DNA from 3 places in the Lentzea sp. NPDC055074 genome. Region 3 is predicted to be linked to each of the others. Evidence: riboswitches for the same ligand, from Rfam matches in the RefSeq annotation. Region 3 holds a riboswitch; each other region holds the start of a gene.
What was found. Region 3 has a riboswitch for glycine ahead of gcvT (glycine cleavage system aminomethyltransferase GcvT). Riboswitches for the same ligand answer to the same signal wherever they lie in the genome.
Positions count from the first base shown of each region.

Region 1: linked by a shared signal. The riboswitch ahead of gcvH (glycine cleavage system protein GcvH) and the one ahead of gcvT (glycine cleavage system aminomethyltransferase GcvT) in region 3 are both predicted to bind glycine.
Region 2: linked by a shared signal. The riboswitch ahead of gcvP (aminomethyl-transferring glycine dehydrogenase) and the one ahead of gcvT (glycine cleavage system aminomethyltransferase GcvT) in region 3 are both predicted to bind glycine.

Region 1 is NZ_JBSGUQ010000014.1:7,443-17,203, reverse strand. Features, by position in the region: gene ACWF7A_RS28190 (hypothetical protein) at 1-28, opposite strand, end outside; gene ACWF7A_RS28185 (hypothetical protein) at 28-210, opposite strand; gene ACWF7A_RS28180 (MFS transporter) at 554-2,002, shown strand; gene ACWF7A_RS28175 (TetR/AcrR family transcriptional regulator) at 2,013-2,690, shown strand; gene ald (alanine dehydrogenase) at 2,746-3,858, opposite strand; glycine riboswitch at 4,084-4,176, shown strand; gene gcvH (glycine cleavage system protein GcvH) at 4,241-4,624, shown strand; gene ACWF7A_RS28160 (L-serine ammonia-lyase) at 4,668-6,032, shown strand; gene ACWF7A_RS28155 (winged helix-turn-helix transcriptional regulator) at 6,034-6,387, opposite strand; gene ACWF7A_RS28150 (TROVE domain-containing protein) at 6,466-8,055, opposite strand; gene ACWF7A_RS28145 (TVP38/TMEM64 family protein) at 8,478-9,128, opposite strand; gene ACWF7A_RS28140 (hypothetical protein) at 9,199-9,603, shown strand.
Region 2 is NZ_JBSGUQ010000020.1:140,183-149,943, reverse strand. Features, by position in the region: gene ACWF7A_RS35415 (CDP-alcohol phosphatidyltransferase family protein) at 1-515, shown strand, start outside; gene gcvH (glycine cleavage system protein GcvH) at 558-941, shown strand; gene garA (glycogen accumulation regulator GarA) at 1,055-1,513, shown strand; gene ftsR (transcriptional regulator FtsR) at 1,562-2,101, shown strand; gene ACWF7A_RS35395 (bifunctional nuclease family protein) at 2,253-2,726, shown strand; gene ACWF7A_RS35390 (MerR family transcriptional regulator) at 3,055-3,621, shown strand; gene ACWF7A_RS35385 (Clp protease N-terminal domain-containing protein) at 3,709-4,677, shown strand; glycine riboswitch at 4,734-4,829, shown strand; gene gcvP (aminomethyl-transferring glycine dehydrogenase) at 4,982-7,876, shown strand; gene ACWF7A_RS35375 (hypothetical protein) at 7,922-8,104, opposite strand; gene ACWF7A_RS35370 (class I SAM-dependent methyltransferase) at 8,118-8,732, opposite strand; gene ACWF7A_RS35365 (maleylpyruvate isomerase family mycothiol-dependent enzyme) at 8,744-9,403, opposite strand; gene ACWF7A_RS35360 (DUF3224 domain-containing protein) at 9,406-9,761, opposite strand, start outside.
Region 3 is NZ_JBSGUQ010000019.1:127,867-137,627, reverse strand. Features, by position in the region: gene glyA (serine hydroxymethyltransferase) at 1-690, opposite strand, end outside; gene gcvT (glycine cleavage system aminomethyltransferase GcvT) at 704-1,798, opposite strand; glycine riboswitch at 1,898-1,988, opposite strand; glycine riboswitch at 1,990-2,080, opposite strand; gene ACWF7A_RS34290 (DUF3817 domain-containing protein) at 2,126-2,428, opposite strand; gene ACWF7A_RS34285 (hypothetical protein) at 2,443-2,811, opposite strand; gene ACWF7A_RS34280 (transcriptional regulator) at 2,979-3,470, opposite strand; gene ACWF7A_RS34275 (hypothetical protein) at 3,635-3,814, opposite strand; gene ACWF7A_RS34270 (CaiB/BaiF CoA transferase family protein) at 4,152-5,276, opposite strand; gene ACWF7A_RS34265 (acyl-CoA dehydrogenase family protein) at 5,273-6,409, opposite strand; gene ACWF7A_RS34260 (GNAT family N-acetyltransferase) at 6,516-6,950, shown strand; gene ACWF7A_RS34255 (acetyl-CoA C-acetyltransferase) at 7,006-8,208, shown strand; gene ACWF7A_RS34250 (3-hydroxyacyl-CoA dehydrogenase NAD-binding domain-containing protein) at 8,212-9,761, shown strand, end outside.

The DNA.
Region 1 (9,761 bases), on a different contig from region 3:
GCACCGCGTCGCGCAGGGTCTCGTCCATCACATCTTCGCCGTGGCCTGGTCGAGCAAAGAGCCCAGCCGGCGCGTCTGGGTGGCGGACATCACAGCGGTCTCGCCTGGTGGCGTGACGAGCAGAACCCGGTCGTTCTCCACCAGAACGGTCATGGACCTGTCGCGACCGAACGGGTCGTGGCAGTGGATCCATCCCTGTGGTTCAGCCATGGAATCTCCCTTCGAGGGACACCCGACTCCGTCTTCATCGGCCGAACCCCCTGCTCGCCGCACCGCGAACTCGGGAATTCACTCGTTTGCTGGACGAGCCGGACACGGGCAGTGGTCCACTCGGGGAAACTTTCGGGTCGCGTTTCGGTGGGGGTGCTGGGCGCGGTGCGCCAAGGCCCGCTATATTTGGTCACGGCGGCCCCGCTCCCAGTGACCCCCAGGCTGGTTGAGCGCGGCCGCCCTTTATTTTTCCCAAAAAACCTTTCCGTTCTGAGTGCAATCCTGTTGCGCCCTACCCTCTCGTACGCTGTAAGTTCCTCGTACACCGTAAGGGGGAGGAACGATGACTTCGACGACCGAGAAGGCCGTGGTGCACCCGCACCCGCAACGCTGGGCCGTGCTCGGCGTGCTCTGCCTGTCCGTGATGGTCGTGGTGCTGGACAACACCGTGCTCAACGTGGCGATCCCGTCCATCTCCACGGGCCTGGGCGCGAGCACCGCCGACATCCAGTGGATGATCAACGCCTACTCGCTGGCGCTGGCGGGCCTGCTGCTCACGACGGGGTCGCTGAGCGACAGGTTCGGCCGCAAGCGCGCACTTCTGGTGGGCCTGGTGCTGTTCGGCACGGGCAGTGCGGTCGCGGCCTACGCGAGCTCGTCCGAGGCGTTGATCGCGGCCCGCGGCTTCATGGGCATCGGCGCCGCCGTGCTGATGCCGGGCACGCTGGCCGTGCTGATGCAGCTCTTCGACGACAAGGAACGCCCGAAGGCCATCGGCATCTGGGCCGCTGTCACGAGCCTCGGCTTCGCGGCCGGGCCGGTGATCGGCGGCGCGCTGATCAAGCACTTCTGGTGGGGCTCGGTGTTCCTGATCAACGTGCCGGTGGCGGTCCTCGCGGTCGCGGCCGTCGCGATGCTGGTGCCGGAGTCCAAGGACCCGACCGTGCGCAAGCCGGACGTGCTCGGCTCGATCCTGTCGATCATCGGCATGGTGTCGATCGTGTACGCGGTGATCGAGGTGCCGGAGCACGGGTTCGGCTCGGCCGAGTTCGGCGTGCCGGTCGCGATCGGCCTGGTCACGATGACGGGTTTCGCCTTGTGGGAACGGCACACCGCCGACCCGATGCTCGACCTCGGGTTCTTCCGGAACCGCCGTTTCACCGGCGCGGTGGCGTCGGGCGTGCTGGCGGCGTTCGGCATGGCGGGCTCGCTCTTCCTGCTGACGCAACACCTTCAGGGCGTGCTCGGCTACAGCCCGCTGGAGGCGGGTGTGCGGGTGGCACCGATGGCGATCGCGTTGCTCGTCACCAGCAACACGTTGGGGCAGTTGGTGATGAAGCTCGGCGCGGGCACGGCGATGCTGCTGGGCATGACGATCGTCGCGGCCGGCGTGGCGTTGCTGTCGATCGGCACGACCTACCCGCCGACGCTGGCCGGTCTGATCCTGATCGGCGTGGGTGTCGGTGTGTCCCAACCGGTCGCGGTCAACGCGCTGATGGGGTCGATCCCGCCGGAACGCGCCGGCATCGCGTCCGGGCTGTCGGGCACGCTGACGGAGCTGGGCTCCTCGTTCGGCATCGCGGTGCTCGGTGCGCTGCTGTCGGCGCGGTTCGTGGCCTCGTTGCCGGACGGAGTTCCGGGCCGGTCGCTTTCCGAGGCGCTGCACAGCGGCGCGGACATCACCGTCGTGCGCGAGGCGTTCTCCGACGGCATGAGCGTGAGCCTCGTGATCGGGGCGATCGCGGTGTTCCTGGGAGGTGTTGTGGCCAGCGTGTTGCTCAGGCGTGCATAGGATCGTCGGCGTGGACAGCGTCTGGTTCAGCAAACCCCGGCCCAGCAGCGGTCAGCCTCTCGGCCTCAGCCGGGAGGCGATCGTCCGCAAGGCGATGGAGATGCTGGACGAGCACGGCCTGCAGAAGCTGTCCATGCGCAAGCTCGCGGCGGCACTGGGCGCCGCCCCCATGTCGCTGTACTGGCACGTGCCGACGAAGGACGCGCTGATCGAGCTCTGCCTCGACGAGGTCTACGGCGAGTTCACCCTCCCCGATCCCGAGGCCGACTGGGAGACCGCGGTGCGCGGGATGATGCACGAGCTGCGCCAGCTCGCGCTCAAGCACCCGTGGTGGATCCGCGGGATCGGGGAGTTCAACACGTTCGGCCCGAACGCGGTGGCGTACGCGGACGCCATGTTCGAGCCGATGCTGCGTGCCGGGCTCTCGACCGTGGCCGCCGCCCAGTCGATCTCCGCGGTGGGCAGCTTCGTCAACGGGCACGCGATCGCGGAGGTCAACTTCCTCGGGCGCGGCGGGATGGACTCGCCGCCGGACCTGGCGAAGATCGCCGACCTCTACCGGGACGAGCACCCCCGCTACGTCGCGATGCTGGACGAGCCGGACCTGTGGACGCTGGACGGGCAGTTCGAGTTCGGACTGGACTGCGTGATCGACGGCATCAAGGCCCGCGTAGCCGCCCTCAGATAGGCGAAACCCCCGCAGCGGTTCACGCGTGCGGGGGCCTCATTCATTCAGTTGGCTTTCAGACCACGCTCTCGAGCGGCGTGTGCGGCAGACCGGTCGCCTCGGCCACCGGGCCGTTGGTCAGCTGACCGGCGTGCACGTTGAGACCCAGGGCCAACGAACGGTCGTCCTTCAGCGCCCGCGTCCAGCCCTTGTCGGCCAGCGCGACCGCGTACGGCAGCGTCACGTTGGTCAGCGCGTAGGTCGAGGTGCGCGGGACGGCGCCCGGCATGTTCGCGACGCAGTAGAACACCGAGTTGTGGACCTCGTAGGTCGGCTCGGCGTGCGTGGTGGCGCGCGAGTCCTCGAAGCAACCGCCCTGGTCGATGGCGATGTCGACGAGCACCGAACCCGGCTTCATGTCCGCGACGAGCGCGTTCGACACGAGCTTCGGGGCCGCGGCACCGGGGACGAGCACGGCGCCGATGACCAGGTCGGCCTCGCGGACGGCCTGCTCGATGGCGAACGAGTTCGAGGCGAGCGTGCGCAGCCGGCCCTGGAACTGGGCGTCGATCTGGCGCAGGCGGTCGACGTTGGTGTCGAGGATCTGCACGTCCGCGCCCATGCCGACGGCGATGGTGGCGGCGTTGACGCCCGCCACGCCGCCGCCGATGACGACCACGCGGGCCGGGGCGACACCGGGGACGCCACCGGGCAGCACGCCGCGGCCACCGGAGGGCTTCATCAGCGCGAACGCGCCGACCTGCGGGGCCAGCCTGCCCGCGACCTCGGACATCGGGGCGAGCAGCGGCAGCGAGCGGTTCGGCAGCTGCACGGTCTCGTAGGCGATGGCCGTGGTGCCGGACGCGAGCAGCGCCTCGGTCAGCGGCTTGTCGGCGGCGAGGTGCAGGTACGTGAAGAGGGTCTGACCGGCACGGAGACGCGGGTACTCCTCCGCGATCGGCTCCTTGACCTTGAGAACCAGGTCACCCTCGGCCCACACGTCGTTGGCGGTCGCGAGGATCTTGGCGCCCGCGGCGAGGTACTCCTCGTCCGTGATCGCGGAACCGAGACCGGCGCCCTGCTCGACGTAGACGTCGTGCCCGCGGCTGGTCAGCTCGTGCGCACCGGCAGGGGTGAGAGCGACGCGGTACTCGTGGTTCTTGATCTCGCGGGGAACTGCGATCCGCACGATGACTCCTCCGTTCGGTGGCCGACATCTCATAATGTGGGCCAGTCGCGAGGCCATGTCACTGTGCTGGCAGCACTATCTGCCACCCCCTGGTTTGTTCGTCTGGGACAGAGCGACCTGAGCCTCGTTCGCGTTCCCCTGGACCATCCCGCGTTGACACTCGGCGGGGGCCGCACATAGCGTTCGCCGCGGACAACTGAACACCGGCCGCGGCGCGCGAGCGCCAGAACCCGCGTGGGAGAGACCTCGACGAACCGGTCGGGGCGCCGAAGGGGCAAGCTCCCGCACACTCTCAGGCAGCAAGACCACTCGGGGTAGGCAACTCTGCACGGCGGAGGGGGCGCAAGTTTCCTGATCCGTCACAGCCAGAGGAGTCGCCGCCGTGGAGTTCCCCGAGAACCTGCTCTACACCGTCGAGCACGAGTGGGTCGACTGGACGCCGGGCACCCAGGACCCGCTGACCTGCGGAATCACCGAGTACGCCGCCGACGCCCTCGGCGACATCGTGTACATCCAGCTTCCCGAGGTCGGTGCCGAGGTCGTCACCAACGAGGTCTGCGGCGAGCTGGAGTCCACCAAGTCCGTCAGCGACCTGTTCTCGCCCGTCACCGGTGAGGTGATCGAGGTCAACAGCGCCGTCGTGGACGACCCGGCGGTCGTGAACAGCGACCCGTACGGCGCCGGCTGGCTCTTCAGGGTCCGCGTGGACTCGGCGGAGAACCTGCTCACGGCGGCGAAGTACGCCGAGCTCACCAAGTCCGACTGACATGGGCCTGACTGACCGCTCCACCACCACGAAGGACTGATCAGTGGCGATCAGCGTTTTCGACCTCTTCTCCGTCGGCATCGGACCGTCCAGCTCCCACACGGTCGGACCGATGCGCGCGGCCGCGATGTTCGTCGACAAGCTCGGCGACGGAGTGTCCTCAGTGGACCGCGTGCACGTCGAGCTGTTCGGCTCGCTCGGCGCCACCGGACACGGGCACGGCAGTCCCAAGGCCGTGTTCCTGGGTCTCGAAGGCAACCTGCCCGAAGAAGTCGACCCCGCGGCCGCGGCCCACCGCGTCGAAGAGATCATCTCCGGCGGCCGGCTGAAGCTCGGCGGCGCGCACGAGATCGACTTCGTGCACGACCGCGACCTCGTCATGCACCGCCGCAAGTCACTCCCGTTGCACCCCAACGGGATGAGCTTCGAGGCGTTCAGCGGCGGGAAGTCGGTCGAGCACGCCGTCTACTACTCGATCGGCGGCGGTTTCGTCGTCGACGAGAACGCGTCGGGCACCGACCGGATCAAGCCCGACTCGACGCCGTTGGCACACCCGTTCCTGACCGGCGACCAGCTCCTCGCGCGCTGCCGCGAGACCGGCCTGTCGATCAGCGAGATCATGATGGCCAACGAGCTGTCGTGGCGCACGGAAGCCGAGGTCCGCGAAGGACTCCTGCACATCTGGCACGTCATGCAGGAGTGCGTCGAACGCGGCTGCACCGAGCACGGCGTCCTGCCGGGCGGCCTGAAGGTGCGCCGCCGCGCCGCCGAGATGCGCAGGACGCTGGAGAAGGAGCACTTCGTCACCGACCCGCTGCGGGTCATGGACTGGGTGACGCTCTTCGCGCTGGCCGTCAACGAGGAGAACGCGGCAGGCGGCCGTGTCGTCACCGCACCGACCAACGGCGCGGCCGGCATCGTCCCCGCGGTCCTGCACTACTACACGAAGTTCGTGCCGGGAGCGTCCGACGACGGCGTGGTCAGGTTCCTGCTCACGGCGGGCGCGATCGGCGTGCTGTTCAAGGAGAACGCGTCGATCTCCGGCGCCGAGGTCGGCTGCCAGGGCGAGGTCGGCTCGGCCTGCTCGATGGCCGCCGGCGGTCTCGCCGAGGTTCTGGGCGGTACGCCCGAACAGGTCGAGAACGCCGCCGAGATCGCCATGGAGCACAACCTCGGGCTGACGTGCGACCCGATCGGCGGCCTGGTGCAGATCCCGTGCATCGAACGCAACGCCGTCGCGTCCATCAAGGCCATCACGGCTGTGCGCATGGCCTTGCGGGGCGACGGCTCGCACTTCGTGTCGCTCGACAAGGTCATCAAGACCATGCGGGACACCGGCAAGGACATGTCGGTCAAGTACAAGGAGACGGCACGCGGCGGCCTCGCCGTGAACGTCATCGAGTGTTAGGTCAGCGGGCGTCGTAAGCGGCCTGAGCCGCCAGCACGTCCGGCATGCGCGCCTCCAGCAAGTGGATGAGCGCGAGCAGCCTGTCCGCCGTCTCGCGCCCGAGCGGCGTCAGGCTGTAGTCGACGCGCGGCGGGTTCGTGTTCTGGGCTTCCCGGTGCACGAGCCCGTCGCGCTCGAGGGCCTGCAACGTCTGCGAGAGCATCTTCTCGCTGACCCCGTCGACGCGGCGGCGCAGCTCGTTGAAGCGCAGCGGACCGTCCACGAGCACGCCGAGCGTCAGGCCGCCCCACCTGCCCGTGACGTGCTCCAGCGTGGGGCGCGAGGGGCACGCCTTCGCGAACACGTTGTACTCCATAACAGTATCATAGCTGGTCACAACGCTAACTGATAGTAAGTGTGAGAGCTCTCCGCGTCAGGAGAGCTCTCACACACCTCAGAACGGCCAGGTTGCGTTCCGGCACGCCTCGAGCAGGGGGACCATCCTGAACGTCGCGTCCGACAGGCCGCCGAACTCGTGGCGGTGCGCCTTGCCGGTGGCGTACGCGGCGTTGCCGTAGCCACCCAGGTTGAACCCGTAGATCGGCACGTGCGCGGGCACCGCGTCCGAGACGCCCTGCCCCGCGTACCCACCGATCGTCTGCATGTCCGAGATGATGAACACGCGGTCGTGGCCCCGGTAGGAGCGCTTGAGCGACCCGGTGATGTCGGTGCCGTGGCCGACCTCGCCGATGCGCTTCAGGAACCGGTCCACCTCGCGGATCACCGAGGCGCCCCGCTTCACGTCGTGCCGGAACGTGCCGTCCGCGAAGCCGACCACGTCGACCTGCTCGCCCTTCGCTCCCAGTGCGACGCCGAAGACCGCCGCGGCCTTGGCCGGGGTGACCTTCGACCGCGCCGAGATCGTGCGGTGCGTCATCGACGCCGAGGTGTCGACGAGGACCAGCGACCGGCCGGGCAGCGCGGGCAGGTTCGACAGCGACGCCTGCAGCGCCTGGTCCAGGGCGTGGCCCCAGCGCAGGCTCGGCGCCGCCTCGTAGGCGGACAGGAAGCGGAACGGGAACTGTCGCGAGCGCGCGACCTGGCCCGGGTCCGCCAGGCGTGCCGCGACGGCGGCCGCGGCCTCGTCGGACATGCCGGCCTCGTCGAAGTTCCTGAGGTTCCGGACGAGCGCCATGTAGCCCATCGACGGTGCCAGCGCCTCCCACACCTCACGGGTGAGCGGGCCCTGCAGCCATCCGGACACGGCCTCCCACGTCATGCCGGCGGAACGCAGCACGCCCACCGCGTCGGGACGCGAGAACAACGCGCGGCGCTGCTCGACCGGCCACGCCATGAGCTCCCGACGGGCCGCGACCACGCGCAGGCCCTCGGGCACGGCGGCGTCCGCGTCACGGCGCCGGTCCAGGACGTGCTGGAACAGCGCGCCCTGCCACGGTGCGGCAGGAGAGGGGTGGGCGAGGTTCAGCACGTCGGCCATGCGGAAGCCGCGGGCGTCGCTGTCCCACTTCAGGACGGCGCGCTCGTTGTAGAGGCGTCCGACGGCGTCGGCGATGCCGCGCTTGACCGGCTTCGGCACGCTGCGGCCGTGCTTGCCCGTCCAGTAGGCGAGCAGTTCGCCCGGCTCGTCGGCCCGCTGCAGCACGGAGTCCACGACGGCACGGTTGGTGACGCCCGCGGTGGACTCGAACAGGAGCCGCGCGTACACGAACTCCGCCGCGCCCACGAGCGACGCCGTGCGCATGTTGGCCTCGTTGCGCAGCCACGCGAGCAGGCGGGCGGTCCACTCGGGATCCGCCAGCGCCGCGGCGTGCACGAGCCGGGTGAAGCGGTCGTCGCGCTTGCTGCCGGACTCGTAGAAGGTGTCCTCGCCGCCCATGTTCGACACGGCGAGCAGGAACAGCTCGGACTTCGTGTCGCGCGCGTAGCCGTCGCCGCCCTCGTAGGTCCGGCCGGTCGGTTCCTGCGCCGTGGCGACCGGGCTGGTGCCCGCCGGACGTGCGCGGAAGATGTTGAACTTCGCCATCGGCTCTTCCCCCTCAGGACAAATAGAAAGGGAGCCCACAAATCCACGCGTGTCCGAGATCAAGGTCGCGGAAGGTACGTTGCTGCTCTGCCAGATTGAGCTACAGCCGGTTTCCCGTCTGGCGGGATTCGAACCCGCAACCCGCCCATTAACAGTGGAAGTAACCCTCTGCTTCGCACCGGACACGTGTGAAGTTGTGTGCTCCCTGTTTCCATACAACCACGCCGCACCAGCGATTTAACTGCGTGAGGTGTGGAGTTTGTGGACGCCCGAGATCAAATCACGGAAGGTGACGTGCCCACCGGGGTGAGCAGAGACCGGCCGGAGCCGGCCTCAGGAGTTGAACCTGAGAATTCACCGAAGTAACCCTCCGCTGCGCACCGGGCGCACATTCATACAACCACACCGCGCAAAGGGTTTTCCTAAGGCGCCGCCTTCACGAGCCGGCGCAGGAGGTAGAAGAGTCCGACGGTCAGCAGGAATCCGACGGCGCTGATCATCACGATCTGCTCGACGGTGTCGGCCTGCGACCCCGCGAACACGTAGGCGGCGCAGATCGGCAGCGTTCCGACGAGTGTGAACGACATGAACGTCCGGAACGACACCCTGGACACCCCGGCGGACACCGACACGGTCTCCGCCATCATCGGGATGCCGCGCGCCACCCCGAAGAACCAGGGGCCGAACTGACGCCCCCAGCGCCGCATCTCGGTCAGCTCCTCGATGGTCACCACCCGGCGCACCAGCCACGGGCCCGCGAACCGGCCCAGGGCGTACCCTGCGGCAGAGGAACCCAGGGATCCGACGACCGCGAGTGCCAGCCCGAAGGGCAGGCCGAGTGCCGTTCCCGCCAGCACGATGAGCGGCGTGGACGGCACGGGCAGCAGCACGTCCACGACGAGCAGGCCGAAGATCGCCGCCGCCGCCCACACCGGGTCGATGCCACGCACCCACGTGACGACGCCGTCGAAGTCGATGAGGTCCAGTGCCTCGAACACGATCCAGCTCAGCAGCACGAAGCCGAGCACGACGGCCGGTATCCACTTCCACCGAACGCCCGTCTCATAACTCATCGGGTGATGGTCGCCCACGTCGATCCGCCGGACAATCCGCCAGTGGCGCAGGTTCCGCGAAGGGACACACATGAGTGACGATCTCGTGCCTTTTCTCGGGCACTGGGTGCTCGACCCGGCACGCTCCGCTTACACCGGCGGCACGCCGCCGCGCAGCGGTCACTACGACCTGAGGCTCGAGAACGACAGGCTGGTCGTCACCATCGAGGGCGTGCTGGGGTCCGGTGACCCGATCCGCACCGGGTACACATTGGACCTGTGGCAGGACACGCCGATGAGCGTCGGCCACGTCGACCGCGTGCGCACGGTGGTGGAACCGCGCCGCTTCTGCACGATCGCGTACGCGGGGGCGCAAGCGGTTGCGCGTGCCTGGCGGGTGCTCGGTCACCTCAACGAGATGACGGTCGTCCAGTCCGCACCGGATGCGTTCGGCGTGTGGCGCGACGACGTCTCCGTCTACCGCAGACAGTTCTAGTGGTGTGGCCTGGAACGTTGCCGGGGGGATCCGCGGTCAGACGGGTGCATCGTGGTGCCGCCCCCACGTCCTCGTACTGGTTGTACGGGGGCGTGGGGGCGGTGCCGCGAGGTGCCCTGCTGAGCGTGGACTACCTCGCCGACGTTCCTGGTCACACC
Region 2 (9,761 bases), on a different contig from region 3:
TCCCGCTGTTCCTGTACCTGTTGCTCGGACCCCGCGAAGACGGCTGGGCGCTGCTCGTCCTCGTGTTCGCGGGTTTCTCCGACTGGCTCGACGGCAAGCTCGCGCGCTGGCTCGACCAGACGAGCAGGCTCGGCACGCTGCTCGACCCCGCCGCCGACCGCCTCTACGTGTTCTGCACGCTGCTGGCGTTCGTGATCAGGGACATCGTCCCGCTCTGGGTCGCCGTCGTGCTCGTGAGCCGCGAGATCGTCGTCGGCGTCTGCCTGCTGGTCCTGCGGTACCGGGGCTGGGGCCCGTTCGAGGTGACCTACCTGGGCAAGGCCGCGACCTTCAACCTGCTCTACGCCTTCCCCCTGCTGCTGCTCGCGCAGGGGGACTCGGCGTGGGCCCAGGTCGCCCTGCCGTTCGCCTACGCGTTCACGGTCTGGGGCGGAGCGCTCTACCTGTGGTCGGCGCTGCTGTACGTCTACCAGTTCTTCCTGGCCCTGCGGGGTACACCTCGCACGGTCGCGTGAAAAGATCACCCCATACAGGTTGAGCACGAGGAGCGCAGTCAGTTGATTCCCGAGGAGCTTCGTTACACCGAGGAGCACGAGTGGATCGCCAGCACAGGCGAGAACACCGTGCGCGTCGGCATCACCGACTACGCCCAGGAACAGCTCGGTGACGTCGTCTTCGTCCAGCTGCCCGAGGTCGGTCACACCGTGGCGGCGGGTGACACGTTCGGCGAGGTGGAGTCCACCAAGAGCGTCTCCGACCTCTACTCGCCGCTCGACGGTGAGGTCGTCGCCATCAACGACGCGTTGGTCCAGACGCCCGACTCGGTGAACAGCGATCCGTACGGCGAGGGCTGGATGGTCGAGATCCGGTTGAACGACCCGGAGGCGCTGGAAGGCCTGTTGGACGCGGACGCTTACAAGGCGTTGGTGGAGAAGGAGTGACGTCGATCTTTCGCCGGATCTTCGGCCGGAAGGGGAGCCGCGCTGAAGGCGGTGACCCCAACGCGATAGGTTTTACCGGAAGTGACGGATCCAGCAGCAGGAGGAGAGCTCAGGTGAGCACGAACGACGGCCCAGGCGTTCCGCCGGAGCAGTCCCCGGAGCGGACCTCCGTCTTCCGGGCGGACTTCCTCCAGGAGATGGAAGGCGGCGCCGAGGCGCCCGCACAGGAGCCGGCCGTTGCCGGTGTTGACGCCCTTCCCGCCGGTTCCGCGCTGCTCGTGGTCAAGCGCGGTCCGAACGCCGGATCCCGGTTCCTGCTGGACCGAGACACGACGAGCGCCGGGCGCCACCCCGACAGCGACATCTTCCTGGACGACGTGACGGTCTCGCGCCGGCACGCCGAGTTCCGCCGGGAGAGCGGCGAGTTCGTCGTCATCGACGTGGGCAGCCTCAACGGCACCTACGTCAACCGCGAGCCGGTCGACCAGGCCGTCCTCGCGAACGGTGACGAGGTCCAGATCGGCAAGTTCCGCCTCGTCTTCCTGACGGGTCCTGGCTCCGCGGGAGCCTGACGCGTGACGGCCGGGCGGCCACAACGCGGGGACTCGAGCATCGGCGCTGTGCTCGCGCAGCTTCGGGCCGAGTTCCCCGACGTCACCATCTCCAAGATCCGCTTCCTGGAAGCGGAGGGGCTGGTCCGCCCGGCACGCACCGCCTCCGGCTACCGCCAGTTCAGCGTGGCGGACGTCGAGAGGTTGCGGTTCGTGCTGTCCGCACAACGCGACAGGTACCTGCCGCTCAAGGTGATCCGCGAGCAGCTCGACGCCGTGACCGACTCGGCGGCGTCGGTCTCCCGGATCGATCTGCTGGCCCAGACCGGGTTCGGCGCCGACCAGCTGTCCCAGCTGGAACGCGACGGTCTGCTGCGCCCCGGCCCCGGCGGCCGGTTCACCACCGAGGACGTCACCGCGCTCCGCACGATCCGGACGATGACCGGGCTCGGCGTCGAGCGCGAGCACCTGCGCGCGGTCCGCGCAGCAGCGGATCACGAGGTGGTCGTGCTGAAGTCCTTCTCAGATCCCGAGACGATCCGGGAATTGGCAGGCCTCTTCACCTCGTTGCACACGTTGTTGGTGAGAGCGGGCCTGCGCCAGTCCTGATCAGCTGGAGATGTGTGCCTTCTTGATCACGATCTGCCCGAAACGATTGAGCACACGGCCCGCTTGGCGGGTAGCGTCGGACAGGTACGCCGGGGGATGCTCGGGTGTGAAACCGGGTCGTCCCCGAACAAAAAGAGGGAGGCGAGGCCCGATGAGCGAAATGCGCGTCGTCGGCGTGCGGGTGGAGCTGCCCCAGAACCAGCCGATCCTTCTTCTGCGCGAAACCGAGGGCGAGCGGTACCTGCCCATCTGGATCGGCAGCGTCGAGGCCACCGCGATCGCGCTGGAGCAGCAGGGCGTGCGTCCTGCTCGACCGCTCACCCACGACCTCCTCAAGGACGTCATCGGGGCACTGGGCCGCAACCTCGAACAGGTCAGGATCACCGACCTGCAGGAGGGCACGTTCTTCGCGGAGCTCGTGTTCGACGGTGACGTGCGGGTGTCCGCGCGGCCCTCGGACTCGGTGGCGCTGGCGTTGCGCGTGGGCGTCCCCATCCACGCCGAGGAGTCGGTGCTGGCCGAGGCGGGCCTGATCATCCCGGACGAGCAGGAGGACGAGGTGGAGAAGTTCCGCGAGTTCCTCGACTCCGTCTCCCCGGAGGACTTCCGTGGAGCGGATACGTAGGCACTGCGGGGGAGCGGACATCTGAGTTTTCAGGGGTCGCGCTCTGTCTTGTATGGGCGGCAGGTCAGTTCATTCGGATGTCCCTCGATCAGACTACTTACGGTCGTCATGGCCGCTAAACGATCACTAAACGTCACCTGAACGTGCTAGTTCGGGTGACGGTATGACTCTCAACCTCAGGTTGAGGGTCGCAACTCCCCGCGCGTCGCGTTGACCTGCCATCGGACCGGTCTTACCGTCGAACTCGAGTGGACGTCGCCGCTTCACGAGAGTGGACGCGGCGGCTTGACGGTCATGAGTTTCGTGGCCGTTCCGAGGGGAGGCAGGCGTGGTCGAGGAAGCGCCCTTGAGGGCCGAATCCGGGCTGCAGGGTGAACTGTTCCCGGACTCCTCGCTGCCGGACGAGCTCGTCGGTTACCGAGGACCCGCGGCGTGTCAGATCGCGGGCATCACGTACCGGCAGCTCGACTACTGGGCAAGGACCGGGCTGGTCGCGCCGACGATAAGGATGGCGCACGGCTCCGGGAGCCAGAGGCTGTACTCCTTCAAGGACATCCTGGTGCTCAAGGTCGTCAAACGGCTGCTCGACACCGGCGTCTCGTTGCAGAACATCAGGGTCGCGGTCGACCACCTGCGCCGCCGCGGCGTGCAGGACCTCGCGAGGATCACGCTCTTCTCCGACGGCACCACCGTCTACGAGTGCACCTCGCCGGAGGAGGTCGTCGACCTGCTGCAGGGCGGTCAGGGCGTGTTCGGCATCGCGGTGAGCGGTGCGATGCGGGAGATCTCCGGCACGATCCACGAGTTCCCGGCCGAACGTGCGGACGGCGTCGAGATCGCCCCGATGACCGAGGACGAGCTGACCCGCCGGCGTCGCGAGCGCGCCACCGGCTGACCGGCCCGATGACCGTGGCCGACTGGCCGCCGTGAGTGGCCGGTCGGCAGAAGCGCCGCGATCACGCTGATCCCTAGCGTTCACGGCATGACGCACACCCCTTCCTCGCAGGTCGTGAAGGTGCTGGCCGCCGCGGTGCAGCGAGCCGTCCGGCTGGAGTTCGGCTTCCTCGGCACCGAGAACCTGCTGATCTCGCTGATCGACACCATCGGTCCGGGCCGCAAGCTCGGCGTGAGGTCGCTGGCGGCCCAGGCGATGGCGCGGGGGACCGAGCACTGGGCCGGTGACGACGGCGGTGTCGTTCCCGAGTCCCATCCGGACGTCACGGCGCTGATGAGCGCCGCCTGCGACCTGGCCCGCGTGGACACCGTTCTGCCCGTCAGCCGCGCGCTGGAGGACTGTCTCCTCGCCGCTGCCGGCCAGGCGGGCGAAGGCGTGCTGACCACGACCCACCTCTCGCTCGCGTTGCTGGCGCAGGACTCCGGTCGTGCGGCCGACCTGTTCGTGGTGCGCGGTGTGGACGTCGAGGCGACGGCCGACGCCGTGCGAGCCGACGCCGCGCGGCCCTACGCCGAGCAGGAGGAAGCACCCGCCGTGTGGTTGCTGCGCAAGGCGGGAGCCCTGGAGGGCGAGTCCGGCGGCGGGTACGTGCGCTGGCTGACCAAGCTCGTCTCGCGCGGCCAGGGGCTCGGCGGTCCGATGCTGACCGTCGTGCGCAACGAGGCCGAACGGCTCGCGGTCGCCGCACGGCGTGACCTCTCGTCACGGGACCTCGTCGAGGCGGTGCTGACCGTCGACCACCAGCTCGCGGTGGCGGGCCGCAGGCTCAAGGCGGAGTTCGAGACCGGTGGCGCCGCGGCCCTGCGAGAGGCGGGCGTGGACCCGTCCGCGTTGCCCGCGGGCGGCACCGTGGAACGCGCGGTGGAACGGGCGAAGCTCGTCGCCGCCCGGCGCGGGGACGCGGTCGTGGGCACCCGGCACCTGCTCGAAGCGCTCCGCGACGACCCGGCGGACCCGGTCGCACGGGTGCTCACCGGTCTCGGTGCTGAGACGTAGGTCGCGTCCCTAGGGACTACCTGGACTGCCTGCGGGTATTCTTCGCGGGTAGTCGCTGAACTCAGGCGGGAGAGACCGGGCCCCGAGCCCGGCGCCGAAGGAGCAAGTCCCTCCCCGGGAACCTCTCAGGCATCCAGGACCGCTCGAGCGAGACGCCTCTGGAAAGTGGATCCCCCGGGATCCCGCCGACGGTGAAAGCCCAGCCTGTGCAGGTGGGTGAACCTCTCAGGCGCCCGACATCGGGTACGGACAGAGCGGGGAGGGCACCAGGACACGTGTGCCCGCAGCCCCCCGGAGGCGTTTGATGACGCAGGACCGCATTCCGCTCGCCGCTCTCGAGCACGGCACCCCGTTCGCCGACCGCCACGTCGGCCCGCGCCCCGCCGAACTCGCGCGCATCCTCGACGTCATCGGCGTCGGGTCGCTCGAGGAGCTGGCGCAGCACGCGGTGCCTTCGTCCATCCACGAGCGCGACCTCGTGCTGGACCTGCCCGCCCCGGCCACCGAGACCGAGGCGCTCGCGGAGCTGCGCGAGCTCGCGTCGCAGAACCGCCCGATGACGCAGATGATCGGCCTGGGCTACTACGACACCGTGACGCCGGGCGTGATCCTGCGCAACGTGCTCGAGTCGCCCGCCTGGTACACCGCGTACACGCCGTACCAGCCGGAGATCTCGCAGGGCCGTCTCGAGGCGCTGCTGAACTTCCAGACGATGGTCGGCGACCTGACGGGCCTGCCGGTCGCGAACGCGTCCATGCTGGACGAGTCGACCGCGGCCGCCGAGGCGATGACGCTCGTGCGCCGCGCCGGCAAGTCCAAGTCGAACAAGTTCGTCATCGACTCCGACACGCTGCCCCAGACGCTCGCCGTAATCGAGACGCGCGCCGAGCCGCTCGGCATCGAGATCGTCGTCGCCGACCTGTCGCAGGGCATCGAGGGCCTGGGCCTCGGCGGTGACTTCTTCGGCGTGCTGCTGTCCTACCCCGGCGCGTCCGGTGTGGTGCGCGACCAGAAGGCGCTCATCGAGGAGATCCACAACGCCGGTGCGCAGGCCGTCGTCGTCGCCGACCTGCTGGCGCTGACGCTGCTGCGCGCGCCGGGCGAGATCGGCGCGGACGTCGTCGTCGGCACCACCCAGCGCTTCGGCGTCCCGATCGGCTTCGGCGGCCCGCACGCGGGTTACATGGCCGTCCGGTCCGGTCTGGAGCGTCAGCTGCCCGGCCGTCTCGTGGGCGTCTCCGTCGACTCGGACGGCTCGCTCGCCTACCGCCTCGCGCTGCAGACGCGCGAGCAGCACATCCGCCGCGAGAAGGCCACGTCGAACATCTGCACCGCACAGGTGCTGCTGGCCGTCATCGCGTCCATGTACGCCGTCTACCACGGTCCCGAGGGCCTGCGTTCGATCGCGACCCGCGTGCACCGCCTCGCGACCGTGCTCGCCACGGGCCTGTGCGAGGCCGGTCTGGACGTCGTACACGGCGAGTTCTTCGACACCGTCGAGGTCCGCGTCGAGGGCCAGGCCGCGGCGGTCGTCGCGAAGGCTCGCGAGGCCGGCATCAACCTGCGCCTCGTCGACGCCGACGTCGTCGCGATCGCTTGCGACGAGAAGACCACGCGCGCGCACATCATCGCCGTGTGGGAGGCCTTCGGGGTCACCGGGTCCGATGTGGACGCGATCGACGCCGACACCGCCGACGGCATCCCGGCCGACCTGCGCCGCACCTCGGACTACCTGACGCACCCGGTCTTCCACGCGCACCGCTCCGAGACCGCGCTGCTGCGCTACCTGCGCGCGCTGTCCGACAAGGACGTGGCGCTCGACCGCAGCATGATCCCGCTCGGCTCCTGCACGATGAAGCTGAACGCCACCGCGGAGATGGAGTCCATCACCTGGCCGGAGTTCTCGACGCTGCACCCGTTCGCGCCCGTCGAGGACGCCCGCGGTCTGCTGAAGATCGTGTCCGACCTGGAGGCGTGGCTCGCCGAGGTCACCGGCTACGACGCCGTCTCGCTGCAGCCCAACGCCGGCTCGCAGGGTGAGTTCGCCGGTCTGCTGGCGATCCGCGCGTACCACCGCGCGAACGGCAACGCCGACCGCGACGTCTGCCTGATCCCGTCGTCCGCGCACGGCACCAACGCCGCGTCCGCCGTCATGGCCGGCATGCGCGTCGTCGTCGTGAAGTGCGACGACAAGGGCAACATCGACATGGGCCACCTGCGTTCCACGGTCGCCGAGCACGCGGACGACCTGGCCGCGATCATGATCACCTACCCGTCGACCCACGGCGTGTACGAGGACACCGTCCGCGAGGTCTGCGGCCTGGTCCACGACGCGGGCGGCCAGGTGTACGTCGACGGCGCGAACCTCAACGCGCTGATCGGCCTCGCCCGCTACGGCAAGTTCGGTTCGGACGTCTCGCACCTGAACCTGCACAAGACGTTCTGCATCCCCCACGGCGGCGGTGGCCCCGGCGTCGGCCCGATCGGCGTGAAGTCCCACCTCGCCCCGTTCCTGCCGAACCACCCGCTGCAGCCGACGGCCGGCCCGGCCACCGGTGTCGGCCCGATCTCGGGCGCCCCGTGGGGGTCCGCGTCGATCCTGCCGATCTCGTGGGCCTACGTGCGCATGATGGGCGGCGACGGCCTGCGCCGCGCCACCCTGACCGCCGTGGCGGCCGCGAACTACGTGGCCCGCCGCCTCGACGAGCACTACCCGGTCCTCTACACCGGCGAGGGCGGCTTCGTCGCCCACGAGTGCATCCTCGACCTGCGCCCGATCACCAAGGCCACCGGCGTGACGGTGGACGACGTCGCGAAGCGCCTCGCCGACTACGGCCTGCACGCCCCGACGATGTCGTTCCCGGTCGCGGGCACCCTGATGGTCGAGCCGACCGAGTCCGAGGACCTGGCCGAGATCGACCGGTTCATCGACGCCATGATCGCCATCAAGCGCGAGATCGACCGCGTCGGCGCCGGCGAGTGGCCCGTCGAGGACAACCCGCTGCGCAACGCCCCGCACACCGCGGCCTGCGTGACGACCGGCGAGTGGAACCACCCGTACACCCGCGAGGAGGCCGTCTTCCCCGCGGGCCAGAGCAGCACGCCGAAGATCTGGCCGCCGGTCCGCCGCATCGACGGCGCGAAGGGCGACCGCAACCTGGTCTGCTCCTGCCCGCCGCTCGAGGCGTACAGCAGCTGACGTGGTTCGAGGGAGAAGGGGCGCACTCGGGGGTGCGCCCCTTTTTCACGCCCCGACGGGGCAGGCGTCGTCGCCGCAGTTCTCGTCGGCGCTCAGACCGGGCTGGTTCAGGTCGTGCTCGAACGCGAAGTGGAAGCAGTCCGGGTGCATCCGCTCGAACAGCTCGAAGTCCTCGGTCTCCAGCTCGACCGTCTCACCGCAACGCTGGCAGATCTGTTCCTCTGACACGGCGCAGATGGTCTCACCCGCGCCGGGCGAACAGCACCGCGCCGTCCTCGCCGTTCTCGCCGAACAGCCACCGCGCCTCGACGGTGAAGCCCGCGTCCCGCAGCCAGCCCGCCACCCGGTCCGGCGGCCGCAGGTGCACGTCCACCCGCATCGGGTGCCCTCCGTAGCCCGTGGTCTTGCGGTTGGTGCGGTCCCCGACGTGGAAACCCAGCTGCAGCAACCCGCCCGGCCGCAGCGCCTCGCGGAAGTGCCCGAACACCACGGGAACGAGCTCGTCGGGCACGTGGATCAACGACCACCAGGCGAGGATCCCGCCGAGCTCACCGCCGATCGGCTCGGTCATCGACCCCACCTCGAACCGCAGCCCGGGGTGGCTCTCCCGCGCGAGCGCGATCATCGCGGGGGAGAGGTCGATCCCGGACACGTCCACACCGAACCCGTGCAGCAGCGCGGTGATGTCACCGGGCCCGCAGCCGACGTCCACGACCGGGCCGCTGACCTCCTCCGCGAACAGCCGCAGCGCCGCCCGCAGGTGCGGCAGGCCGTCGAGCAGGCCGCGCGTGAGGTCCGCGTAGCTGACCGCCACCGTGTCGTAGGAGTCGCGCGTGTCCGCCAGCCAGTCGCTCACAGCCGAGGAAGTTACTCCTCGAACGGCTCCGGCCGGTGCCGACCGAACAACGCCAGCGACGAGATCCACACGTCCGGATCGCCGTCCCACGGCAGCGCCTTGATCTGGTCGGCCGACCGCCGCCCGCCGATGGCCCGCATCAGCTCGAACGACGTCGTCCGCAACGTCCCGGCCGGCTCGCCGTGCCCGAGCACGCGGTCCCCGTGCTCCAGCGTGATCCGCAACGCGGGCACGTCGTTCTCCCGCATCCGCTGGTCGAGCTCCTGCAACGGCCGCACCAGCGCCGCCCGCACCTCGACGCCGTCCCGGTCGCCCGGAACCCCCAGCGCCGCACGGAGGTCGTGCTCGTGCGCGACCACCTCCGAGACCAGGACCGGCCCCATCGGCGTGTCGAACAGGTCCGCGGCGAGGAGGAGGTTCGCGTCCCACTCGGCGAAGGCGTCGGCGAGCGAGTTGTCACGGCGGTCGCGCACCTGCCGTTCGCCCCACTCGCCCGACTCGACGCCGTCGAACCGGCGGTCCGCGAAGTCGCGCAGACCGCCGGCGAGGTGCGCCACCACGTCCTTGACCGACCAGCCGGGCGTCGCCGGCACGGGCGTCTGGGGATCGCGTCCCTCGACGAGCGAGGTGATCCGGGCCTTGGCCGCGACGTAGGTGGGGGCGTTGGTCATCGTCAGACCTCGTACTCCAGGGTGTAGGTGCCGCTGCCATCCTCCGCCCAGTCCACCGACACCGCACCTCGCGCGTTCAGGTACCTCCCGGTGCCGTCGACGACCTCGATGACGGCCTCCACAGAGGACCGGTACGCGCCGACGTGCCGCAGCACCAGCGTGCCCTCGTCCGTCGTGATCTCCTCCAGCGCGGTCGTCCACGCCACGTTCTCGCCGTAGTACATGAGGTACCGGCAGCTGCCGACGCCGCTGACGTCACCCGCGTACCCGAACCGCACGTGCGCCTCGGTGAGCTTGCGTCCCTCGACGTCCTGGTAGGACCGGCCGTCCCAGGTCTTCTCGTCCCAGCTCTTCACTT
Region 3 (9,761 bases):
GTGGGTCGTGGTCGTCGTGACGTGCGCGTGCGGCACGGGCGACGGGTGCAGGTCGGCGGCGACGAGGCCGGCGAAGTGCGCCATGTCGACCATCAGGTAGGCCTCGACCGAGTCCGCGATGCGGCGGAACTCGGCGAAGTCCAGCTGACGCGGGTAGGCGGACCAGCCCGCGACGATCAGCTTCGGGCGGTGCTCGGTCGCCAGGCGCTCGACCTCGGCCATGTCGACGCGGCCGTCGGAGTCCGCGACGTGGTACGGCACGACGTTGTAGAGCTTGCCGGAGAAGTTGATCCGCATGCCGTGCGTCAGGTGGCCGCCGTGCGCGAGGTCCAGGCCGAGGATCGTGTCGCCGGGCTGGAGCAGCGCGAACATCGCGGCCGCGTTGGCCTGCGCGCCCGAGTGCGGCTGGACGTTCGCGAAGCCGGCGCCGAAGAGCGACTTGATGCGCTCGATGGCGAGGCGCTCGACGACGTCCACGTGCTCGCACCCGCCGTAGTAGCGGCGGCCGGGGTAGCCCTCGGCGTACTTGTTCGTCAGCACCGAGCCCTGCGCCTGCAGCACCGAGACGGGCGTGAAGTTCTCCGAGGCGATCATCTCGAGCGTGCCCTGCTGGCGAGCCAGCTCGGCCGCAACGGCCTCGGCCACCTCGGGGTCGTACTCCGCGAGGGAAGCGTTGAACTGGTCGGACATCTGGAAGATCTCCCTACTTGGCGCGCTTGTAGAACGGAAGTGCGACGACCTCGACCGGCTGCTTCTTGCCGCGGACGTCCACCAGCAACTGGGTGCCCGGCTCGGCACTGGCCTTCGTCACGTAGGCCATGGCGACGGAGTAGCCGAGGGTCGGGGACAGCGCGCCCGACGTCACCTCGCCCACGACCTCGTCGCCGTTCAGCACCGCGTACCCGTGGCGCGGGGCACGGCGCTCGGGGGTCTTCAGCCCGACCAGGACCGAGTCCACACCGGACTCGGCGACCTTGGTCAGCGCGTCACGGCCCACGAAGTCGCCCGGCTTGTCGAGCTTCACGACGCGGCCCAGGTTCGCGTTGTACGGCGTCAGCGACGTGGTGAGCTCGTTGCCGTACAAGGGCATCCCGGCTTCGAGGCGCAGCGTGTCGCGGCAGCCGAGACCGCACGGCTTGAGCTCGTGCGTCTCGCCCGCGGTCAGCAGCGCCGCCCAGACGGCCGGCGCGTCGGCGGGCGCGACGAACAGCTCGAAGCCCTCCTCGCCGGTGTAGCCGGTGCGTGCCAGCAGGGCGTCGACACCGGCCACCGTGGACGGGTACGAGGCGTAGTACTTGACCGACGCCAGGTCCGTCTCGGTCAGGCCGGACAGGATCTCGACGGACTTGGGGCCCTGGATCGCGATCAGGGCGTAGTCCGTCGACTTGTCCGCGACGACGGTGTCGAAGCCGGCGGCGCGCTCGACCAGTGCTTCAGCCACCACTGAAGCGTTGGAGGCGTTCGCGACGACCATGAACTCCTGGTCGCCCAGGCGGTACACGATCAGGTCGTCGATCACGCCGCCGTCGGCCTGCGTGATCATCGTGTAGCGCGCCTTGCCGACGGCCAGCGCCGAGATGTGGCCGACGAGCGCGAAGTCGAGGGCCTCCCCCGCCTGCGGGCCGGTCAGGACGATCTCACCCATGTGCGTGAGGTCGAAGAGGCCCGCGGTCTGGCGCACCGCGTGGTGCTCCGCGAGCTCGGACGAGTAGCGCAGCGGCATCCGCCAGCCCGCGAAGTCGGTGAACATCGCGCCGAGCTGCTCGTGCTCGGCGTTCAGAGGCGTGAGGCGGGACATCAGAACGCTCCTCCAGGGTGCGCCAAAGGACCGGACGCGGCCGGCTGAGGCATCAGAAGAATGACACGGTCCATCGGAGACTCCTCACTAGAGCGAGCCTCCCCCTCTGTCATGAGCCTGAGAGCTTCGCCACGCAGAGCGTGACTTGCACCGTGGGCGAGGCTGCCGAGCAGCCTGCTTTCCAGAGTTGCCTTCGTCGTGCGGTACCTGTACCTGAGAGATTCCGGGGAGGAGTTGCTCCTACGGTGTCCCCGCTGAAGGGGACTCTCCCGCGCGACATCGACGGCCGTGTTCAGTTGGTAGCCCCAGACGCTAGCAGGCCAAACGTCACAACGGCACGCCCTGCGCGGTCTTCTCGACCACCTTGCGCTCCGCCCAGAAGGACAGGAACGGGATCGTGCCGGCGATCAGGACCAGCAGGGTGCCCTTGATCGACCAGCGCAGCTTGAGCGCCAGGTCGACGGAAATCACCAGGTAGATGGCGTAGAGGAAGCCGTGGATCGGGCCGACGACCTTCATCGCGCCACCCATGTCCGCGGCGTACTTGAGCACCATCGCCACGACCAGGAGCAGCAGGAAGACTCCGACCACGTAAGCCATGACCCTGAACCGGGTCAACGCACCCTTCATCTGCCCGCCTTCGCTCAACGACCGTCCCGCGCGTTGAGGTCCGCGAGCATGCGGTTGTAGGCCGCGAGCTCCGCGTCTTCGTCATCGTCGAGGTGCTCGACAGGCGCGGGTTTGACGGCGACAACCGTACTTTCCGGCCTGGGAGCAGGTGCAACCGGATCCTCGTCACGCCGCTGACGTGCCAGCCGGCGGAACCGCCACACCATGAAAAGGGGGAAGAGGCCGAAGAGCGGCCACTGGAGCACGTACCCGAGGTTCTGGAACGTGCCGCTGGCGGACTCGAAGCGCTGCCACTGCCACCAGGCGAGCCCGCAACAGACGATCAACGCCGCCAGACAGGCGAACGCGATCAGCACACGTTGGGGAGTAAGGAGGCCGCGCACGACCTCAGACTACTTGGGTGAGGCCTCCTGACGGAGGCCACCCCGTGGGGGTCCGGGGGCTTGCCCCCGGCTGGGGCGTGGGGGCTCGGCCCCCACAGAACACGCGGAACGATCGGGGTGAGCGCAGTCCGCGAACATGGGGGCCCCAATCGCGGAGCCCCGGTCCACTACGCCACGCCGTCCCGGCGCTGCCTCTGCAGACGAGCAACACACCAGGCCGCGGCGGAGCCACGACGAAGGTGCTGGAGAACCGTCATCGGTCCCAGGCGCCTCCCGAGGTCGGCAGGGGACAGGCCGGCCGCGCGGTAGTCGAGCGCGCGCTGGTCCAACGGGCTGATGCCCGCGTCCCACCACTGCTCGGCCTCGGCGACGTCGCCCACCAGCTGCCAGTAGCTCGCCGCGGCGGCGAGCAGTGCCTCGGGTGCCTCCGGCGCCCGCTTGCGCATCGCGGCCACGTAGGCCGGATCCGCCGAGTCGACCTTGACCAAGCCACGCGACCCGCTCCTGCCGCCCCGCTGGACGGGGATGCCAGGCGCCGAGGGGGGAGCCTCCGCGAGCCACGCGTTCTTGATCCGGTTCACCTCCTGCATCTCTGCGTCATCAGACCGTTCAGCCGCCCACTGCTGCAACAGCTCGTGGACCCCGGAGTCCTCGACCATATGTGCCTCCTCGTCGGTCGGGGATCGGCCATTGCAGCGGAAGGTATTCGGTAGGTCTGACAATCGCCAGACCCTGAATCGCCAGAACACCCGTTACCAGTGCGTGATTGGCCGCTTTCCACCCATCCGGCTCAACGCAGATGGCCGAGGATCACCGTCCGTCACTAGCTGAGCGGGGTGGCCGTCCCGAAGAGGCTCCTGATGAAGGTGATGATCGACTCCGCCCCCTGACGCAGCCAGCCGAGAACCTGCTGGACCGCCGAAGCGGACTGCTCGGGCTGGGTGATCAGGAGGAACAGCACCAGCGCGACGCCCGCCAGCACTAGCACCTTCTTGAGGTTCACAGGTACCTCTCCGTCCGTGTGGTTCACCGGTCGGGCGGCCGGCCGCCCGTGTCACCCGACATGGTCCCTCATTCACCCGGCCGATGAACAACGACCACGCCAAACCGTCCCGGGGTTCCGCCAGCGGCACACGCCTGCACGGCGCCCAACGTCACCCGAATGGCGGCTAAAGAGGGGCGTCAACAGCGCCGATGTCCTGGGCACGAGGTGAACACGGACTCCCTCGCATCCCACAGCTTGGAAGAGAGACTGTTGCACCGGGCCTCACCCGGATGCCGAACGTCCCCCATCACGCACCGTCACGCCTTCGTGGCGCTATTAATGCGCACCCGAACATTCATCCAATTACTCCAGACCGACGCAGTTCCATAATTCGAGCCTCCGCCACACCCATGTCGGCAAGCACTTCCCCGGTGTTCGTCCCGGTCGAAACCGGAGCCGTGGGAACACCCGCCGGGGTGCGGTCGAAGCGGGGCGCCGGAGCCGGATGCGGCGAACCGGACACGTCCACGAACGAGTTGCGCGCCGCGTTGTACGGGTGAACCGCCGCCTCGGCCGGGGTCAGCACCGGCGCCAGGCACGCGTCCGTGCCCTCCGCGAGGTCCGCCCACTCGTCGCGCGGCCGGGTCTTCACCGCCGCCGCGATGCGTTCCCGCAGCTCAGGCCAGTTCGCCGGGTCGTTGCGCGACGGAGCGTCCTCCAGCCCCAGCACGCGGACCAGGTCGGCGTAGAACTTCTCCTCCAGCGCGCCGATGGCCACGTACCTGCCGTCCGCGGCCTCGTAGACGTCGTAGAACGGCACTCCGCCGTCGAGCATGTTCTCGCCCCGGCCACCGGACCACATGCCCGCGGACCGCATCCCGTGCAGGAACGTCGTCAGCAACGCAGCCCCGTCGACCATGGCCGCGTCGACGACCTGGCCCCGTCCGGAGCGTTCCCTTTCATACAGCGCGGCGAGCACGCCGAGGGCCAGCAGCAGCCCTCCCCCGCCGAAGTCGCCGAGCAGGTTGATCGGGAACGACGGCGGCCCGCCGGCGCGTCCGAGGGGCTCCAGCGCCCCCGCGACGGCGATGTAGTTGATGTCGTGGCCCGCGCGGTCGGACAGGGGCCCGTCCTGGCCCCAGCCGGTCATGCGTCCGTACACGAGGCGCGGGTTGCGGGCGAGGCACTGCGCCGGGCCGATGCCCAGCCGTTCGGTGACGCCCGGCCGGAAGCCCTCGATCAGCACGTCCGAGCGTTCGACGAGTTGCAGCACCAACTCGGCGCCCTCGGGCTTGCGGGTGTCGATGGCGATCGAGCGCCGGTTGCGGCCCAGGAAGTCGCCGGGGACGGTCGAGCGGCTCCCCGGCTTGTGCACCTGGACCACGTCGGCGCCCAGGTCGGCGAGCACCATGCAGCCGAACGGCGCGGGCGCGAGCCCGGCGAGCTCGACGACGCGGAGTCCTGCCAGCGGCCCCGTCACAGGGACCTCGCGATGATTTCCTTCATGATCTCGTTCGTCCCGCCGTAGATCCGCTGCACGCGGGCGTCGGACCAGGCGCGCGCGATCGGGTACTCGTTCATGTAGCCGTAGCCGCCGAAGAGCTGCACGCACTCGTCGACGACTTTGCTCAGCCGGTCGCTGGCCCACCACTTCGCCATCGCCGCGGTCGGGACGTCCAGCTCGCCGCGCAGGTGCTTCTCGATGCACTCGTCGATGAACGCCCTGGTCACGGCTGCCTCGGTGGCGCACTCGGCGAGCTTGAAGCGGGTGTTCTGGAACTTGATCAGCTCCTTGCCGAACGCCGTGCGCTCCTTCACGTACTTCAGCGTCAGCTCGGTGGCCGCCTCGATGCCCGCGATGCAGCAGACGCCGATGATCAGGCGTTCCTGCGGCAGCTGCTGCATGAGCTGGACGAACCCGAGGCCCTCCTGCCCGCCGAGGAGGTTCGCGGCGGGCACGCGGACGTCGTCGAAGAACAGCTCGGCGGTGTCCTGGCCCTTCATGCCGACCTTGTCGAGCACGCGACCGCGCCGGATGTCGTTCTCCACGACCAGCAGCGAGATGCCGGTGGCGCCCTGCGCCGGGTCGGTCTTGGCCACGACGATCACCAGCTCGGCGTGCACGCCGTTCGTGATGAACGTCTTCGAGCCGTTGATGACGTACTCGTCGCCGTCCCTGATCGCCTTCGTCCGGATGCCCTGCAGGTCGGAGCCCGCGCCGGGTTCGGTCATCGCGATCGCGCCGACGAGCTCGCCGGACGCGAGCTTCGGCAGCCAGCGCCGCTTCTGCTCCTCGGAGCCGTAGGAGTTGATGTAGTGGGCCACGATGCCGCTGTGGACGCTGTTGCCCCACGCGCTGTCGCCGGCTCGCGCCTGCTCCTCCAGCAACACGGCCTCGTGCGCGAACGTGCCGCCCCCGCCGCCGTACTCCTCCGGGATGCTCAGGCACAGCAGCCCGAGCTCGCCGGCCTTGGTCCACAGCTCCCGGTCGACCTGCTTCTGCTCGGCGAAGCGTTCGACGTTCGGCGTGACCTCCTTCTCGAAGAACGTGCGCGCGAGCTGGCGCAACTGGTCCAGGTCGCTGTCCATCCACCGCGATCGACGCTCAGCCATGCGGTCCACGAAACCACCGGGCGGTGGTCCACGCCATGACCGCCGCGCCTGCAGACCCGGAGAAAACTGAGCGAAATTCCCACCCCGTTCGGCCAGACTGCTCGGTATGCAGATCCACCAGGTTATGCCGGACGACTGGGCGCTGTGGCGCGACGTCCGCCTGGAAGCGCTGGCCAGCGACCCCGACGGGTTCGGCTCGACGCTGGTCCGCGAGCAGGCGTTCACCGAGGACGACTGGCGGGAGTCCGTCGAGCACGGGCTGAAGTTCGTGGCGCTCGTCCCGGAACCCGCCGGGCTGGTCGGGGCGGCCTCCAAGCCGAGTGGCCTGGAGCTGTACTCGATGTGGGTGCGGTCCTCGCACCGCGGGCGCGGCGTCGGGGAGGCGCTGGTCGGCGCCGTGCTGACGAAGGCCGCCGAGGGAGGCTGGAAGGTCGTGCGGCTGCGCGTGTACGACGACAACGAACCGGCCCGGCGGCTCTACAAGCGTCTTGGGTTCGTTGACTCCGACGAGCCGGAGCACATGGAGTTCCACGTGAGCTAATCGGTCACCCTTCACGGTCATGGCCAGCTCCCGCACGCGGGCCTAGCGTGGTGCCATGAGCGAAGCCTTGATCTTCGACGCGGTGCGCACGCCGCGCGGCAAGGGGAAGCGGGGGTCGCTGCACAGCGTCAAGCCCGTCGAGCTGGCCGCCGGTGTGCTGCGCGCGCTGTCCGAACGCAACTCCCTCGACACCTCCGCGGTGGACGACGTCGTGCTCGGCGTCGTGTCCCCGATCGGCGAGCAGGGCGGCGACATCGCCCGGACCGCGGTGCTGGCCGCCGGGTGGGACCAGCGTCCCGCCGGGGTGCAGCTCAACCGGTTCTGCGCGTCAGGCCTCGAGTCGGTGAACCTCGCCGCGGCCAAGGTCGCGTCCGGGTTCGAGGACCTGGTGGTCGCGGGGGGCGTCGAGTCGATGTCGCGCGTGCCGATGGGCTCGGACGGCGGCGCGTGGGCGATCGACCCGCAGACGAACTTCGACCTCTCGTTCGTGCCGCAGGGCGTGTCGGCCGACCTGATCGCGACGCTGGAGGGCTTCTCCCGCACGGACGTCGACGCGTGGGCCGCCCGGTCGCACGCCCGCGCGTTCGAGGCGCAGAAGAACGGCTGGTTCGAGCGGTCCGTCGTGCCGGTCGTCGACCAGAACGGCACGGTGGTGCTCAAGGAGGACGAGACGATCCGTCCCGAGTCCACCGTGGAGTCCCTCGGAAGGCTCAAGCCGAGCTTCCAGTTCCACGGCGACCTCGGCTACGACACCGTCGCCATCGACCGCTACCCGACCGTCGAGCGCATCTCCCACGTGCACACGCCGGGCAACTCGTCGCAGATCGTCGACGGCGCCGCGGCGATGCTGATCGGCTCCGCCGCCGCCGGCCAGTCCCTCAGCCTCACGCCCCGCGCCCGGATCGTCTCCGTCGCCGTCGTGGGCACCGAGCCGACGATCATGCTCACCGGGCCCGCGCCGTCCGCGCGCAAGGCCCTGGACAAGGCCGGGCTCTCGGTCGAGGACATCGACCTGTTCGAGGTCAACGAGGCGTTCTCGTCGGTCGTGCTGAAGTTCCTGCGGGACATGGACATCCCCGAGGACAAGGTCAACGTCAACGGCGGCGCGATCGCGCTGGGCCACCCGCTGGGCGCCACGGGCTGCATGATCCTCGGCACGCTGCTCGACGAGCTGGAGCGCCGGGACCTGCGCCGGGGCCTCGCCACGTTGTGCGTGGGCGGCGGCATGGGTATCGCGACGATCATCGAGAGGGTCTGAGGCATGCCGTTCCACTACGACAAGGACGCGGACGGCGTCGTCACCCTGACGATGGACATGTCCGGCTCCGCCAACGTCATGAACGACGAGTACCGCGAGCTGATGGGCGACGCGGTCTCCAAGCTCGAGGCCGACGACATCACGGGCGTGATCATCACGTCCGCCAAGAAGACGTTCTTCGCCGGTGGCGACCTCAACGTGCTGATCGCGATCACGCCGGAGAACGCCTCGCAGGCGCTGGAAGGCGTCGAGGAGCTCAAGTCCCAGCTGCGGCGCCTGGAGAAGCTCGGCAAGCCGGTCGTGGCGGCGATCAACGGCACCGCGCTCGGTGGCGGGTTCGAGATCGCGCTGGCCTCGCACCGCCGGATCGTCCTGAACGACAACGGCATCCGCGTCGGCCTGCCCGAGGCGACGCTGGGCCTGCTGCCCGGCGGCGGTGGCGTCACGCGCATGGTGCGGTTGCTCGGCGTGCAGAAGGCGTTGCCGTTGCTCATGGAGGGCAAGCAGCTGCGTCCGGAACGCGCGCTGCAGGCCGGGATCGTGCACCAGGTCGTGGAGACGCGCGAGGAGCTGATCTCCGAGGCCCGCGCGTGGATCGCGGCGAACCCGGCGCCGTCGCAGCCCTGGGACGTGCAGGGTGCCGGCGTGCCGGACCTGAAGTTCGGCGACCCCAACAGCTACGGGCTCCTGGCGGCGGCTCCGGCCGTGCTGAGCAAGAAGTCGCACGGCGTCTACCCGGCGCCGGAGAAGATCATGGCGACGGCCGTCGAGGGCGCCTACGTCGACTTCGACACCGCACTGCGGATCGAGGGCCGCTACTTCGTGGAGCTGGCCTCCGGCCAGGTCTCCAAGAACATGATCACCGCGTTCTGGTTCAACCTCAACGAGGTCAACGGCCGCGCGTCCGCCACGGGCAAGCGCGTGGCGAAGCTCGGCGTGCTGGGCGCGGGCATGATGGGCGCCGGAATCGCCGAGGTGTCCGCGAAGGCGGGCATCGAGGTGGTCCTGAAGGACGTCAGCCTCGAAGGCGCCCAGAAGGGCGCTCAGGGCCTGGAAGGCATCACGCCGACCGACTCGGACGACGACCTCGCGGGCTGCGACCTGATCATCGAGGCCGTGTTCGAGAACCGCGAGCTGAAGAACAAGGTCCTGCCCGCGGCGGAGGCGAAGGCGTTGCCGGACGCGGTGATCGCGTCCAACACCTCGACGCTGCCGATCACCGGCCTCGCGTCGGCGGTGACGGCGCCGGAGCGGTTCATCGGCCTGCACTTCTTCTCGCCCGTGCCGAAGATGCGGCTCGTGGAGATCATCCGCGGCGAGAAGACGTCCGAGGAGACGTTGCAACGCGCGCTGGACTACGTGCGGCAGATCGGGAAGACGCCGATCGTCGTCAACGACTCGCGCGGCTTCTACACCTCGCGGACGTTCGGCACGTACGTGATCGAGGCGATCACGATGCTGGCCGAGGGCGTGGCGCCGGCGTTGATCGAGAACGTCGCGAAGAAGTCCGGCATGGCGGTCGGCCCGCTGGCGGTGTCGGACGAGGTGACGCT